2 regions of the Streptomyces sp. NPDC007896 genome follow, and region 1 is predicted to be linked to the other one. Evidence: riboswitches for the same ligand, from Rfam matches in the RefSeq annotation. Region 1 holds a riboswitch; the other holds the start of a gene.
What was found. A riboswitch is a leader RNA that binds a small molecule or an ion and turns the genes downstream of it on or off. The one in region 1 is predicted to bind glycine.
Positions count from the first base shown of each region.

Region 2: linked by a shared signal. The riboswitch ahead of gcvT (glycine cleavage system aminomethyltransferase GcvT) and the one ahead of gcvP (aminomethyl-transferring glycine dehydrogenase) in region 1 are both predicted to bind glycine.

Region 1 is NZ_JBIBKX010000003.1:8,228-16,095, forward strand. Features, by position in the region: gene ACFZDJ_RS11210 (MerR family transcriptional regulator) at 130-774, shown strand; gene ACFZDJ_RS11215 (DNA polymerase IV) at 819-2,213, shown strand; gene ACFZDJ_RS11220 (PRC-barrel domain-containing protein) at 2,305-2,676, opposite strand; glycine riboswitch at 2,791-2,886, shown strand; gene gcvP (aminomethyl-transferring glycine dehydrogenase) at 3,067-5,952, shown strand; gene ACFZDJ_RS11230 (DUF5999 family protein) at 6,052-6,258, opposite strand; gene ACFZDJ_RS11235 (hypothetical protein) at 6,650-7,234, opposite strand; gene ACFZDJ_RS11240 (glutamate-cysteine ligase family protein) at 7,772-7,868, shown strand, end outside.
Region 2 is NZ_JBIBKX010000010.1:362,792-370,659, forward strand. Features, by position in the region: gene ACFZDJ_RS31245 (enhanced serine sensitivity protein SseB C-terminal domain-containing protein) at 1-365, opposite strand, end outside; gene ACFZDJ_RS31250 (enhanced serine sensitivity protein SseB) at 590-1,393, opposite strand; gene ACFZDJ_RS31255 (AAA family ATPase) at 1,524-2,204, opposite strand; glycine riboswitch at 2,373-2,473, shown strand; gene gcvT (glycine cleavage system aminomethyltransferase GcvT) at 2,620-3,738, shown strand; gene gcvH (glycine cleavage system protein GcvH) at 3,867-4,244, shown strand; gene glyA (serine hydroxymethyltransferase) at 4,258-5,520, shown strand; gene ACFZDJ_RS31275 (L-serine ammonia-lyase) at 5,663-7,030, shown strand; gene ACFZDJ_RS31280 (arylsulfotransferase family protein) at 7,698-7,868, shown strand, end outside.

The DNA of each region.
Region 1 (7,868 bases):
TTCCCCGCGGTGGGACACGGGAAACCACTCCTAGGGTGATTATCACTCGGCGTGCCGAGTGTGGCGATCGTTGACGCACCCCCGGTGACTGCCTACCGTCGAGAGGGCAGGTCAAGGACGGAGGTCGGCGTGAGAAGCAGCGGCGACGGTACGGCTGGGGGTGCCCCCGGACGAAGTCTGGGGGAGAGCAGCCCGTACCCGCTTCACGGCAGCGCGGCCGATCACGTTCCGCAGCGGCCGACAGCGGTGTCTGGCGAGCACGGTGGGGGAGGGGCGGCGGCCGAGGAGATCGGCTACCGCGGTCCTACGGCGTGTGCCGCCGCGGGCATCACCTACCGGCAGCTGGACTACTGGGCCAGGACCGGTCTGGTCGAACCGAGCGTGCGGCCCGCTTACGGGTCGGGGACCCAGCGGCTCTACAGCTTCCGGGACGTCGTCGTCCTGAAGATCGTGAAGCGGTTCCTCGACACGGGAGTGTCGTTGCAGAACATCCGCTCCACGGTCCAGCACCTCAGGGAACGCGGCTTCCGGGACCTGGAGCGGATGACGCTGATGAGCGACGGCGCGACCGTCTACGAATGTTCCTCGCCCGACGAGGTCCACGCCCTGTTGCAGGGCGGCCAGGGCGTCTTCGGGATCGCCGTGGGCGTGGTGTGGCGGGACGTCGAGAGCGCGCTCTCGCAGTTGCACGGGGAGCGCGTGGACACGGGCGAGACGCTCGTCGGGCACAACCCGACGGACGAGCTGGCGCGTCGGCGCAATCGGGCCGTCTGAGGTCCGCAGAGGCATTGTCAGTGGCGTAGGGCAGCATCGGAGATGTGAGAACCGCGCCTACGATCCTGCATCTCGACATGGATGCCTTCTTCGCCTCGGCGGAGCAGGCAGCCAAGCCGAGCCTGCGCGGGAAGGCCGTCGTCGTGGGCGGGCTCGGACCCCGCGGAGTCGTCGCGACCGCCTCGTACGAGGCACGGGTCTTCGGGGTGCACTCGGCGATGCCCATGGCCCAGGCACGGCGGCTCGCGCCGAACGCCGCGTATCTCGTGCCCCGCTTCACGCTCTACCGGGAGGTCAGCGAGCAGGTGATGGGGCTGCTGGGGGCGCTGTCGCCGTTGGTGGAGCCGCTGAGCCTGGACGAGGCGTTCGTCGATCTGGAGGCGGGGCAAGCCGCCTGGGACGAGGCTTCCGCGCGGCTGGCCGGGGTGAAGCTGCGCGCGGACATACGGGCCGTCACGGGGCTGACGGGTTCGGTGGGGCTCGCCGCGTCCAAGATGCTCGCCAAGATCGCTTCGGAGCAGGCGAAGCCCGACGGTCTCGTGGTCATCGAACCGGGGACGGAGCGCGCGCTGCTGGGGCCGATGTCGGTGCGGACGCTGCCGGGTGTCGGGCCGGCGACCGGGGACCATCTGCGCCGGGCAGGGATCACCACGGTCGACGAGATCGCCGAGGCGGGCGAGGACGAGCTCGTACGGCTGGTGGGGAAGGCGCACGGGCACGCGCTGTACGCGATGGCGCTGGCGCACGACGAGCGGCCCGTGGTGGCCGAGCGGGAGACGAAGTCCGTGTCGGTGGAGGACACGTACGACGTGGACATCCACGATCGGATGCGGGTGGGCCTGGAGGTGCAGCGGCTCGCCGACCGGTGTGTGCGGCGGTTGCGGGGTGCGGGGCTGTCCGGGCGGACCATCGTGCTGAAGGTGCGCAGGTATGACTTCTCGACGCTGACCCGGTCCGAGACGCTGCGGGGGCCGACGGACGACCCCGGCGTCGTACGAGAGGCCGCCGCGCGGCTTCTGGAGGCGGTGGACACGACCGGGGGCGTGCGGCTGCTGGGGGTCGGCGTCTCGGGGCTCGCCGACTACACGCAGGAGGACCTGTTCGCCCAGGCCCAGGCCCAGGCGCAAGCGGAGGCGGAGGCCGCCGCGGGGGAGTCGGCGGTGCTCGAGCATCCGGGCGAAGAGAGGGCGGAGGAAGCGGCTGCCGAGCAGGCGCCGCCTGCCGAGCGGCGGTGGCCTGCGGGGCATGACGTGCGGCATGCGGAGTTCGGGCACGGGTGGGTGCAGGGGAGTGGGCTCGGCAGGGTCACCGTGCGGTTCGAGACGCCTTACTCCGAGCCGGGGCGTGTGCGGACGTTTCGTACGGATGATGTTGCGTTGGAGTTGGCGGATCCGTTGCCGTTGGTGATGGGGGCCGTGTGCGATCGCCGTGGGGGGTGAGGTCGGTTCGGCAGTCGCGGGTTGTCTGTGGCTGGTCGCGCAGTTTCCCGCGCCCCTGGAGGGGCGCGCCAGCGGGGCGCAAGCCGAGAGGTCACCCTTCGTCCGTGCCCGCCAGACGGCCGAAGTCGCGGTCCGGGGGCGGGGGTGGGGGTGTCACGTCCAGGCCGTAGTGGTGGTAGAGCTGGAGTTCCTGTTCGGGGGAGAGGTGGCGGCCCACGCCGAAGTCGGGGGCGTCCTTGATCAGGGCGCGGTCGAAGGGGACACGCAGGGTGCCCTCGACGACTTCGCTGGGCTCCAGGGGGACGAAGGCGTCCCTGCTGAACAGGCCCGTCCGTATGGCGGCCCACTCCGGGACGCCGGTCGCGTCGTCGAGATAGACCTCGTCGACCGTGCCGATCTTGGCGCCGTTGCGGTCGAGCGCCTTGCGGCCGATCAGGTTGCGCGGATCGATGTCGGTCTGCACGGTCCCTCCACTCGCTAGCAACTCATCCGTAAGCACTACAAAAGAGCACATTCGGGAAGGTGGCCACTCGAAAGCTCGTGCGTTGTCCTCGCTGGTACGCTGGCAAGCGGCTGCTGACCCCGTGCGGGAGAGTCCTCCAGACATCATCGGAGGCGCCGAAGGAGCAAATCCTCCCCGGAATCTCTCAGGCACACGTACCGCACGGACGAGGTCACTCTGGAAAGCAGGGCGGGTGTCGAAGGCCTCCGCTCTCACCGACGGTGAAAGCCGGGTCGCAGTGAGCGGGCGGTCCGGTGAAGCTCTCAGGTTGAGATGACAGAGGGGGAGGCCGTCGGGGTACCCGCGCCGTGGTGCCCCTCGAAGGTCGTGTCAGACCAGGAGGCCTCCGCAATGACCGCCCATCGCATTCCGCTCTCCGAGCTCGAACAGGGAATCCCCTTCGAGCAGCGCCACATCGGGCCCGACCCCGAGGCACGGGCCAAGATGCTCGCGCAGGTCGGGTACGGCTCGCTCGACGAGCTGACGGCCGCCGCCGTGCCGGACGTCATCAAGAACGCCGAGGCGCTGGAGCTGCCGGGCGCGCGCACCGAGGCCGAGGTACTGGCCGAGCTGCGCTCTCTCGCGGACCGCAACCAGGTGCTCGACTCGATGATCGGCCTCGGCTACTACGGCACGTTCACGCCGCCGGTGATCCTGCGCAACGTCATGGAGAACCCGGCCTGGTACACCGCGTACACGCCGTACCAGCCGGAGATCTCCCAGGGGCGGCTCGAAGCGCTGCTGAACTTCCAGACCGTCGTCGCCGAGCTGACCGGGCTGCCCACCTCCGGCGCCTCGCTGCTCGACGAGGGCACCGCTGCCGCCGAGGCGATGGCGCTGTCCCGACGCATGGGCAAGAACAAGAAGGGCCTCTTCCTGGTCGACGCGGACACCCTGCCGCAGACCGTCGCCGTCATCGAGACCCGCGCCGAGCCGACCGGCGTCGAGATCGTCGTCGCCGACCTGGGCGAGGGCATCCCGGCCGAGATCGCCGGGCGTGAGATCAATGGCGTGCTGATCCAGTACCCGGGCGCCTCCGGTGCCGTACGCGACCTGAAGCCCGTCATCGAGCAGGCGCACGAGCTCGGCGCGGTCGTCACGGTCGCCGCCGACCTGCTCGCCCTCACGCTGCTCACCTCGCCCGGTGAGCTCGGCGCCGACATCGCGATCGGTACGACCCAGCGCTTCGGCGTGCCGATGGGCTTCGGCGGTCCGCACGCCGGATACATGGCGGTGCGCGAGAAGTTCGCGCGCAGCCTGCCCGGCCGGCTGGTGGGCGTCTCCGTGGACGCCGACGGACACAAGGCGTACCGGCTCGCTCTGCAGACGCGGGAGCAGCACATCCGCCGCGAGAAGGCGACCAGCAACATCTGTACGGCGCAGGTGCTGCTCGCGGTGATGGCCGGCATGTACGCCGTCTACCACGGTCCCGAGGGCCTGCGGACCATCGCGCGGCGTACGCACCGGTACGCCACGATCCTCGCCGCGGGCCTGACGGCCGGCGGGGTCGAGGTCGTGCACGGTGCCTACTTCGACACGCTGACCGCGCGGGTGCCGGGCCGGGCCGCCGAGGTCGTGGCGGGCGCGCGCAGCGGAGGCGTCAACCTCCATCTCGTCGACGCCGACCACGTGTCGATCGCCTGCGACGAGACCACCGCCCGCAAGCAGGTGGGCGCCGTGTGGACCGCGTTCGGCGTCGACGGTGACATCGAGGCCCTGGACGCCAGCGCCGAGGACACGCTGCCCGCGGCGCTGCTGCGCACCGACGACTACCTCACGCACCCGGTCTTCCACCAGTACCGCTCCGAGACCGCGATGCTGCGCTACCTGCGCAGGCTGTCCGACCGTGACTACGCGCTCGACCGCGGCATGATCCCGCTGGGCTCCTGCACCATGAAGCTCAACGCGACCACCGAGATGGAGCCGGTCACCTGGCCCGAGTTCGGCCAGCTGCACCCCTTCGTGCCCGCCGAGCAGGCGCAGGGCTATCTCACCCTCATCCAGGAGCTGGAGGAGCGGCTCGCCGAGGTCACCGGGTACGACAAGGTGTCGCTCCAGCCGAACGCGGGCTCCCAGGGCGAGCTGGCCGGGCTGCTGGCCGTACGCGGCTACCACCGGGCCAACGGCGATGACCAGCGCACGGTCTGCCTGATCCCGTCCTCCGCGCACGGCACGAACGCCGCGAGCGCCGTGATGGCCGGCATGAAGGTCGTCGTCGTGAAGACCGCCGAGGACGGCGAGATCGACGTCGAGGACCTGCGCGCGAAGATCGAGCAGTACCGCGACGAGCTGTCCGTGCTGATGATCACGTACCCCTCGACGCACGGTGTGTTCGAGGAGCACGTCGCCGACATCTGCGCGCAGGTGCACGAGGCGGGCGGGCAGGTGTACGTCGACGGTGCCAACCTCAACGCACTGGTGGGCCTCGCCAAGCCGGGCCACTTCGGCGGTGACGTCTCCCACCTGAACCTGCACAAGACGTTCTGCATCCCGCACGGCGGTGGCGGTCCGGGCGTGGGCCCGGTCGGCGTACGCGCGCACCTGGCGCCGTACCTGCCGAACCACCCGCTGCAGCCCGCGGCCGGTCCCGAGACCGGCGTGGGACCGATCTCGGCCGCTCCCTGGGGCTCGGCGGGCATTCTGCCGATCTCCTGGGCGTACGTCCGTCTCATGGGCGGTGAGGGACTCAAGCGGGCCACGCAGGTGGCGGTGCTGTCCGCGAACTACATCGCCAAGCGCCTGGAGCCGCACTTCCCGGTGCTCTACACCGGCCCCGGCGGGCTGGTCGCGCACGAGTGCATCATCGATCTGCGTCCGCTGACCAAGGCGACCGGTGTCAGCGTCGACGACATCGCCAAGCGGCTCATCGACTACGGCTTCCACGCGCCGACGATGTCCTTCCCGGTGGCCGGCACGCTGATGATCGAGCCCACCGAGTCCGAGGACCTGATCGAGCTCGACCGGTTCTGCGAGGCGATGATCGCCATTCGTGCGGAGATCGACAAGGTCGGCTCGGGCGTCTGGGCGGCCGAGGACAACCCGCTGCGGAACGCGCCGCACACCGCCGCCGCACTCGGCGGCGAGTGGGAGCACGCGTACACCCGCGAGGAGGCCGTCTTCCCGGCCGGCGTCTCGGCCGCGGACAAGTACTGGCCGCCGGTGCGCCGCATCGACCAGGCGTACGGCGACCGGAACCTGGTCTGTTCCTGCCCGCCGCTGGACGCTTACGAAGAGTAGTCACCCTCGGATACGCGTCGGGGCCGGTTCGGAGATCACGTCTCCGGGCCGGCCCCTCTCCATGTCTGGGCGACGGTCACCGCCACCCGGTTGTGCGGCTCAGGCGGCCGTCATCACGTGCTCGCTGCCCTGGGGGCGGTGCGGGGCGATGATCTGGCCGTCGGGCAGGAGCTCACCGGTGTCCTCGAAGAGCAGAACGCCGTTGCACAGCAGGCTCCATCCCTGCTCCGGGTGGTGCGCCACGAGGCGGGCGGACTCCCGGTCGGCTGATTCGGCTGTCGGACACGGTGGCTGGTGCTGGCACATGGATGGGATCTTTCGCTGGGATGAGAGATGAGTGGTGGCTGTGGTGTCTTTCCCGCGGCTTGAAGTGTTCATGGCCGCCCCCCGGTGGTGTGTGTTTGGAACCCAGTGTTGCCCTACGGGCGTCAATCCGCAGGGATTTCGCAGCAGCGCTCCTCACAGGTTGGAGACGCGTCACCCGTGCGGACGGTTCAGTCCAACTGCACGGTCCCTTCGGGGGGTTCGCGGTGGCCGGATGGGGCTAGTCCGGTCGGGGCGGAGGGGCGTTCTCCCTCGTACGAGCGCTGTGGGGCCCGAACGAGCGGGCGGGTTCGGGCGGCAACGTGCCCCGCGACCGGGACAACGGTGGCGGGGCACGGGGCTATGCGCTCGGTGTGCTTCTCCGGGTGGGTGATTACGCGGGCGAGCTGAGCAGTGGGGCGGGGGTGAGCCGGTGTGTGAGGACCGGGAGGAGTTCGGCGACGCGGTGCGGGCGATGCGCGGCGATACCGGGCGGCGCGGGCGCCAGCGGCACCAGGAGATCGGTGGCGGCCGGGTGCCCGGTGGCGCCGTCCGCCGCGCAGTCGCCGTGCAGCCAGAGGGTGAGCATGTAGAGCTCGGGAACGGACAACAGCCGTGGTTGGTACGGCTGGCCCATGTTCTCGGCGTGACGCAGGGCGCGCTCGGTGGAGGCGATGTAGGGGCCTTCGAAGAAGTGCGAGAAGGCCCAGCCGTCGGGAGTGAGCATGGTGTCGGCCGCGGCCACCGACCGCTCGCCGCAGCGGATCAGGAAGCGCCATCCGGCGAGCCGGGTGGTGGAGGCGCCGGCCGGTGTGATGCGGTCCAGAACGTGTACGGGCAACGGGAGTTCGGGGGTGACGGGTCCCTGGGCCATACGTAGGGACGGGGTGCGGGCCTCGCGGACTGCGGTGGGGGAACCGAGTGCCGTGAGGACGGTGCGCAGGGCGGGCGAGGGAGCCGGGGGGACATGCAGCGGCATGGTGGGTCGCCTCTCATTCGACAGGCACAGTGGCGCGAGGGCGGGGGCGGACGGCGCTGTCAGCTCTCGGGGTCGGAGGGGCGAGGGGTCTGGATCTGCCGACAGGATGTCGCCTGCCGCACGTCACCTCGACGACAGGACCTAGGACCGCGAGCGCCAACTCTCCGCCTCGTTTGCGGAGTTTATACGACACGTGTTCAGATGGTGTTTCATCTAGCTGTCCTGAATATGAAGAGCAAGGCGATATTCGGTCGATGAAACGAGAGGTTCATCCCGATTCCGCGTCGGGGCCCGTCGGTGACCTCGGATTGCTTTGTCGGAGCGGTCGGCCGATTCTCGTCGGCGTTTTTCACGAGATCGTGTCAGGCTGAAACTGTGCCCTGGTTCATGCCCCGTGAATGTGCCTCCGGACAACGGGTACCAGGGTAGCGGTCGGCGAGGCCCTGCAGGGCGTTATCGATCGTGTTGCCTGGGCATCATCCTCCGGGACGGCAGGGGCCGGAGGATCGGTCTGCCCATTCGAGGAGGGATGCTTCGATGGGAGAGAAGGTCGTGGCAGGGTCGTACGACCTGTCCGATCGCCGACACTACCGAGGCAAGCTCCGGCAGTGTCTGACGGGGCTGGCGCGGCTGC
Region 2 (7,868 bases), on a different contig from region 1:
AGCCATGGGATGCCGACCCCGCCGCCCGGGGCGTGCGGATTGAGCCAGAGCCCGAAGTGGTCGGGGTAGAGGGTGCGGGCCACGTCGAGGCCGTCGACGACCTCGTACGACCGGTTCCAGCCGCTGGCCGAGAGTTCCTGGGCGGAGGTGACGCACGGCGCGTAGCCGAAGCCGTCCACCTCCATGTTCCCGTACTGGGCGTCCGGGGAGCCGCCCTGGCCGTGCCAGAGCAGCATCCACACCTGGCCGGACGACGGGGTCGCGAGCGCGCGAAGGAGCGCCTCGTAGGCGTCGTAACGCCCGGGCGTCACCTGGCGCAGCATGTGCTCGACCTGACCGGCCGCGGCCGTGCCCGACGCGCTCACCTTCAACCGCCCCTTCGCGAAGAAATCATGACGTCGACCAACCCCTCGGCCGAACCCCGGCCGAGCCATGAAACCAGCTTAAGCGGCGAATGCGCTCCGCTGGGGGAGCCGTTGGGAGCTCGGGGCCCGTTGTGGTCTGGAGGCTGCGGGTTGATCGTGGCTGGGCGCGCCCCCGCGGCGGAGCCGCACCATGGTCACAGCCTCGCGCCCCTTTCGGGGCGCTTCTACTGGGTCTGCTGATAGAAGGGCCGTACCTGGGCTCGCATCCAGTCGCCCACCGGGTCCTGGGCGACGTCCAGGAGGACCAGGTTCACCGGCCACCTGACCGCGACGCGGGAGAGGGCCCGGGAGAGGGCGTCCATGGGGAGGGCGCGGAGGTCTCCCTCCCACACGGAGAGTTCGACCCCGACGAACATGACCGGGTCGTCGCCCTCGATGCTGGCCAGACAGCGGCGGGCGGTCCGTACGACTCCCGTCGCCGCGAACTCGGCCGAGGCGGCGGCGAAGAAGTCCACCGGATCGTCCTGCCAGTCGGGCTCGTAGAGCTTCACCCGGCCCCCGCTCGTGGGCCCGTCCAGCGGGGTGCGCCCGGCCCGGCACAGCTCGGCGACCGCGAGGGGCGGCAGCGGCACACCGACCACCCCGTCCGGGTTGATCGCGATGCCGACCTGCGGAGGCAGCCCGCGGGCGAACTCGACCGCGGGCGCGATCGTGTACGACAGATGGCTGCCGGCGACCTGGCGGAACTGCTCCTCGGAGCTGAAGACCGGCACGTACGCCTGGCCGTCGATCTCCAGGGTGGGCAGGTCGAGGGATCCCGCGTGCGGTCCGCCGCCGTTGGGCAGCGGCACCCAGACGAAGCTGCGGCCGAGGACCTCGACGATGCGGCCGCCGGCCGAGGGCACTCCGAGGGACGCGGAGAGCACCTCCTCCAGTTCGTTGCCCGGCCAGCCGCCGTGCGAGTGGGGGTGTGAGCCGGGTTGCGGGTACGCCGGTGCCGAGAAGTCTGGGAAGTCGGGGATGTCCATCTGTCTACCTGTCTACCGCCTGCGGTGAACCACTGTTCTGGTGTTCTGGCTGGAAAGATTAGTGGGCCTGTACGACTTCCCTACCGCTCTCGGCCGCCCTCGACTGCTCCCGGCCACTCGCGGCCGTTTCTCAGTCACCGAAGCCGATCCTGCGCAGTACATCCGCCGCGTCCCGGTCGAGGAGCACCGCCGAGCCGCAGCCCTCCGGCAGGTCGCCCCGCTCGACGGAGCGCAGCAGTCGGGCGACCGCGCCCCGGTGACGGGCGAACGCGTACCTCGAGACGCCCCGGCCGCGCTCGCGCTGGCCCTCCAGCGCCGTGCCGGGCGTGACGTCGAGCAACAGCAGGTGGAGGGTGCCGCCGCGGCGCTGGGCCTCGCGGGCGAGCCAGCGGCGCACCCAGGCCTGCGTACCGCAGTCGTGCACGACGACCCCGACGCCGGAGCGCAGGGCGCGGCGCAGGCCCGCGTAGTGCGCGAGGCGGACGAGGGGCCGGTAGACGGCGTACGGCAGCCGGCCGGCCGCCCGCTCGTCCCAGCGGTCCCTGGCGTCCTGGGAGTCGATGCGCGGACCCTCGACGGCGCGGCGCATCAGGGTCGACTTGCCGCTGCCCGGCAACCCGGTGACCACGACGACGTCGGCCGCTCCGAAGTGCAGACCGTGCGGAGAGTGTCCCGCGCGCGCTCTGAGGTCGCGGACGACGGCCGTCGGCAGTGCCCCGCACGCCTCCCGGGTCCCGGCCGGGGCGCCGGGCTGCTCGGGCAGCGCGAGGCCCGAGGTCGTGGCGTACGCCGTGGTCCTGTTCACCGTGATCGTCCTCCCCTTGGGTGTGGAGTCCCATCCCCGTCGAGTGTAAAGAGAAGGTAATGCGCGGTGTCTCTCGTTTCCGTACGCGGACTGCCACAGGCCGGTTACAGATGCGGACTGCCGTGATCGGGCGGCGCGTGCGATGATGTGCCCGCCAACTGCATACCGGCCGCTTGAATCCGCGCGGGAGAGTTCCGGGAACCTTCGGGTACCCGGGCGCCGAAGGAGCAAGTCCCTCCCTTGAATCTCTCAGGCCCCGTTACCGCGCGGGCGAGGCACATCTGAAAAGCGGGCCGCTCTCCAGTGGCTCCACCCAAGGTGCAAGTCAGGACCTCCGTTCGCGGGGTCGTGATGAACCTCTCAGGTTCCGATGACAGATGGGGAGGAACGACCTCGCCGTCATGCCTTGGGAGCCCCACCGATGAGCAGTAACGCACCCCGTCTCACCGCGCTCGATGCCCTGCATCGCTCGCTCGGCGCGACGATGACCGACTTCGCGGGCTGGGACATGCCCCTGCGCTACGGCTCCGAACGCGACGAGCACCTCGCCGTACGCACCCGGGCCGGTCTCTTCGACCTGTCGCACATGGGCGAGATCACGGTCACCGGGCCGGGGGCCGCCGCCCTGCTGAACCACGCGCTGGTCGGCAACATCGCCTCCGTCGGCGTCGGCCGCGCCCGCTACACGATGATCTGCCAGGAGGACGGCGGCATCCTGGACGACCTGATCGTCTACCGGCTGGCCGAGCACGAGTACATGGTCGTCGCGAACGCCTCCAACGCCCAGGTGGTGCTGGACGCGCTGACCGAGCGCGCCGCCGGCTTCGACGCCCTCGTGCGCGACGACCGGGACGCGTACGCGCTGATCGCCGTGCAGGGCCCCGAGTCCCCCGGCATCCTCAAGTCGCTGACCGACGCCGACCTGGACGGGCTGAAGTACTACGCGGGCCTGCCGGGCACCGTCGCGGGCGTCCCGGCGCTGATCGCCCGCACGGGCTACACGGGCGAGGACGGCTTCGAGCTGTTCGTGGCCCCGTCCGACGCCGAGAAGCTGTGGCAGGCGCTGACGGACGCGGGCGCGCCCGTCGGGCTCGTCCCCTGCGGCCTGTCCTGCCGCGACACGCTGCGCCTGGAGGCGGGCATGCCGCTGTACGGGCATGAGCTGACCACCTCGCTCACCCCCTTCGACGCGGGGCTCGGGCGGGTCGTGAAGTTCGAGAAGGAGGGGGACTTCGTGGGGCGTGCCGCGCTCCAGGAGGCCGCCGCCCGCGCCGAGGAGAACCCCCCGCGGGTGCTCGTCGGGCTTGTCGCCGAGGGCCGTCGCGTACCGCGCGCCGGGTTCTCGGTCGTCGCCGACGGCAAGGTGATCGGCGAGGTCACCTCCGGCGCGCCCTCCCCGACGCTGGGCAAGCCGATCGCGATGGCGTACGTCGACGCCGCACACGCCGCGCCGGGCACGGCCGGGGTCGGCGTGGACATCCGGGGCAGCCATGAGCCGTACGAGGTCGTGGCGCTGCCGTTCTACAAGCGCCAGAAGTAGCTTCGGGGCCGAAAGGGCCCCGTTCAGCGCGCCCACGTGACGCACGCCGCTGTGTCACGTCTCGTATCCCAGGACCACTCGGTCATCCCGTTCATCCGCACTCCCCCGCGTACAGGAGAATTCAGGCCATGAGCAACCCCCAGCAGCTGCGCTACAGCAAGGAGCACGAGTGGCTGTCGGTCGCCGAGGACGGCGTCTCGACGGTCGGCATCACCGAGTTCGCGGCCAACGCGCTCGGCGATGTCGTCTACGCCCAGCTTCCGGAGGTCGGTGACACGGTGACCGCGGGCGAGACCTGCGGCGAACTGGAGTCGACCAAGTCCGTCAGCGACCTGTACGCGCCGGTCACCGGCGAGGTCGTGGAGGCCAACCAGGACGTGGTGGACGACCCGTCGCTGGTGAACTCCGCCCCCTTCGAGGGTGGCTGGCTGTTCAAGGTACGCGTCACGGACGAGCCGGCCGACCTGCTCTCCGCCGACGAGTACACCGAGTTCTCCGGCTCTTAAGGACTTCTGACTGATGTCGCTTCTGAACACGCCCCTGCACGAGCTGGACCCGGACGTCGCCGCCGCCGTCGACGCCGAGCTGCACCGCCAGCAGTCCACCCTGGAGATGATCGCCTCGGAGAACTTCGCTCCGGTCGCGGTCATGGAGGCCCAGGGCTCGGTCCTCACCAACAAGTACGCCGAGGGCTACCCGGGCCGCCGCTACTACGGCGGCTGCGAGCACGTCGACGTGGTCGAGCAGATCGCCATCGACCGCGTCAAGGCGCTCTTCGGCGCCGAGCACGCGAACGTACAGCCCCACTCGGGCGCCCAGGCCAACGCGGCGGCGATGTTCGCGCTGCTGAAGCCGGGCGACACGATCATGGGTCTGAACCTCGCGCACGGCGGGCACCTGACCCACGGCATGAAGATCAACTTCTCCGGCAAGCTGTACAACGTGGTCGCGTACCACGTGAACGACGAGACCGGTCAGGTCGACATGGCCGAGGTCGAGCGCCTCGCCAAGGAGTCCAGGCCGAAGCTGATCGTGGCGGGCTGGTCGGCGTACCCGCGCCAGCTGGACTTCGCCGAGTTCCGCCGCATCGCCGACGAGGTCGGCGCGTACCTGATGGTCGACATGGCGCACTTCGCGGGCCTCGTGGCCGCGGGCCTGCACCCCAACCCGGTGCCGCACGCCCACGTGGTCACCACTACGACCCACAAGACGCTGGGCGGCCCGCGCGGTGGCGTGATCCTGTCCACCGCCGAGCTGGCCAAGAAGATCAACTCCGCGGTCTTCCCCGGCCAGCAGGGCGGTCCGCTGGAGCATGTGATCGCCGCGAAGGCCGTCTCCTTCAAGGTCGCCGCCTCCGACGACTTCAAGGAGCGCCAGCAGCGCACGCTGGACGGCGCGCGGATCCTGGCCGAGCGCCTGGTCCAGGACGACGTCAAGGCCGTGGGCGTGGACGTCCTGTCCGGCGGCACGGACGTGCACCTGGTCCTGGTCGACCTGCGCAACTCCGAGCTGGACGGCCAGCAGGCCGAGGACCGTCTCCACGAGGTCGGCATCACGGTCAACCGGAACGCGATCCCGAATGACCCGCGGCCCCCGATGGTGACCTCGGGCCTGCGCATCGGCACGCCCGCCCTCGCCACCCGCGGCTTCCAGGCCGAGGACTTCACCGAGGTCGCGGACATCATCGCCGAGGCGCTGAAGCCCTCATACGACGCGGAGTCCCTCAAGACCCGGGTCTTGGCCCTGGCCGACAAGCACCCGCTGTACCCCGGCCTGAAGTAGTACAGAACCAGTTCCTGCGAAAGTTCACTTTCGTGCGGAAATTCGCACGGAACGTACGATTCACCAGGACGCCGCGCACACTGGAACCGGAGCTGTGCGCGGCGCCCACCCCCATGCACCACCCCTGTTGTGAGGAGTCCCCGTGGCCATCTCGGTCTTCGACCTGTTCTCGATCGGCATAGGCCCATCGAGCTCCCACACGGTGGGCCCGATGCGTGCGGCGCGCATGTTCGCCCGCCGGCTGCGCAACGAGGAGCTGCTGGCCTCGGTGGCCTCCGTCCGGGCGGAGCTGTACGGCTCCCTGGGCGCGACCGGCCACGGCCACGGCACCCCCAAGGCGGTGCTGCTGGGCCTGGAGGGCGCGTCGCCGCGAACGGTGGACGTGGAGGGCGCCGACGACCGCGTGGAGCAGATCAAGTCGTCGGGCCGTCTCGCCCTGCTCGGCACGCACGAGATCGCCTTCTCCTTCGACGACGACCTGGTCCTGCACCGCCGCAAGGCCCTGCCGTACCACGCGAACGGCATGACGATCTTCGCGTACGACGCCTCCGGCGCACTCGTCCTGGAGAAGACGTACTACTCGGTCGGCGGCGGCTTCGTGGTCGACGAGGACGCGGTGGGCGAGGACCGCATCAAACTCGACGACACGGTGCTCAAGTACCCGTTCCGCACAGGCGACGAGCTGCTGCGCCTGACGAAGGAGACCGGCCTGTCGATCTCCGCCCTGATGCTGGAGAACGAGCGGGCCTGGCGCACCGAGGAGGAGATCCGCGAGGGCCTCCTCGCGATCTGGCGTGTGATGCAGGCGTGCGTCTCCCGGGGCATGTCCCGCGAGGGCATCCTGCCGGGCGGCCTCAAGGTCCGCCGCCGCGCCGCCGTCTCGGCCCGCCAGCTGCGGGCGGAGGGCGACGCGCTGGCCCACGCGATGGAGTGGATCACGCTCTACGCGATGGCGGTGAACGAGGAGAACGCGGCGGGCGGGCGGGTGGTCACGGCTCCCACCAACGGCGCCGCGGGCATCATCCCGGCGGTCCTCCACTACTACATCAACTTCATCCCGGGCGCGGACGAGGACGGCGTCGTGCGCTTCCTGCTCGCCGCCGGCGCCATCGGGATGCTCTTCAAGGAGAACGCCTCCATCTCCGGCGCCGAGGTCGGCTGCCAGGGCGAGGTCGGCTCGGCCTGCTCGATGGCCGCGGGCGCCCTCGCCGAGGTCCTCGGCGGCAGCCCCGAACAGGTCGAGAACGCCGCCGAGATCGGCATGGAACACAACCTCGGCCTCACCTGCGACCCGGTCGGCGGCCTCGTCCAGATCCCCTGCATCGAACGCAACGGCATGGCAGCGGTGAAGGCGGTCACCGCCGCCCGCATGGCCATGCGCGGCGACGGCCGCCACCACGTCTCCCTCGACAAGGTCATCAAGACCATGAAGGAGACGGGCGCGGACATGAGCGTCAAGTACAAGGAGACGGCCCGGGGCGGGCTGGCGGTGAACATCATCGAGTGCTGAGGGACAGGCCCTGACCTGCGCGCTCGTGTCTTTCAGCGCTGTCAGGGCCTTCCCTGCCCACTCGGCGCAAAGTCCTCGACATGCCCCTGGGGCAGGCGTGAAAGTCCCCGGGACATCCCACGGGACGGGCGTCTGGCCTGGGGGTTCATGGCACCCTGTCCGTCCTCAAGGACGGCCTGCTGCTCGCAAGGGGACTGCACTGCGCTGCCGCATGTCCGGGTGAGGCCGTACCTGCCGAACGGCCTACCTGAGTGGCCTTCAACAGGCGTGGGCCCCTCTTGCTGCATACCGTCACCAGAGGATCAACTCCCGGTCTTGATCGTTCCGGGTCGGAGAGGTGAACCGAACAAGACGTTCGAAGGCGAGCGGCACCGCCATCGGAGAAGGGTTCCGGGTGCCAAGGAGGTCGGCAATGGTGACGCGAGCGCCGCGGGTCCGCCGGACACGGAGAAGGACCCGTCGCACCGTCGGAGCCTGCGTGCTCGCTGCGGGGTGTGTCTTCGCGAACTGCGTGCCGTCGGCCACGGCGAGTCCCCAAGGGGGCGCGTCCCGCCCGTGCGCGACGAAACCCTTCCCTCCGTCGGAAAGCACTCCACCCCCGATCCTGTCGGGCAGGGATGTATGGAGTTTCGTCTCCGAACCGGGCCTTCACCCCATGCGGGTGACCGTGACCGCGAACAGACCGGGAACGGCTCACGGAGACATCTTCGTCGCCCCGTTCAGCGCGGACCAGATGGTCGGCCAGACGGGGGCACTGGTCAACGACGACTCGGGTGATCCGGTCTGGTTCCGCCCGCTGCCTTCCACGAACCTCCAGAACGCCGACTTCAAGGTCCAG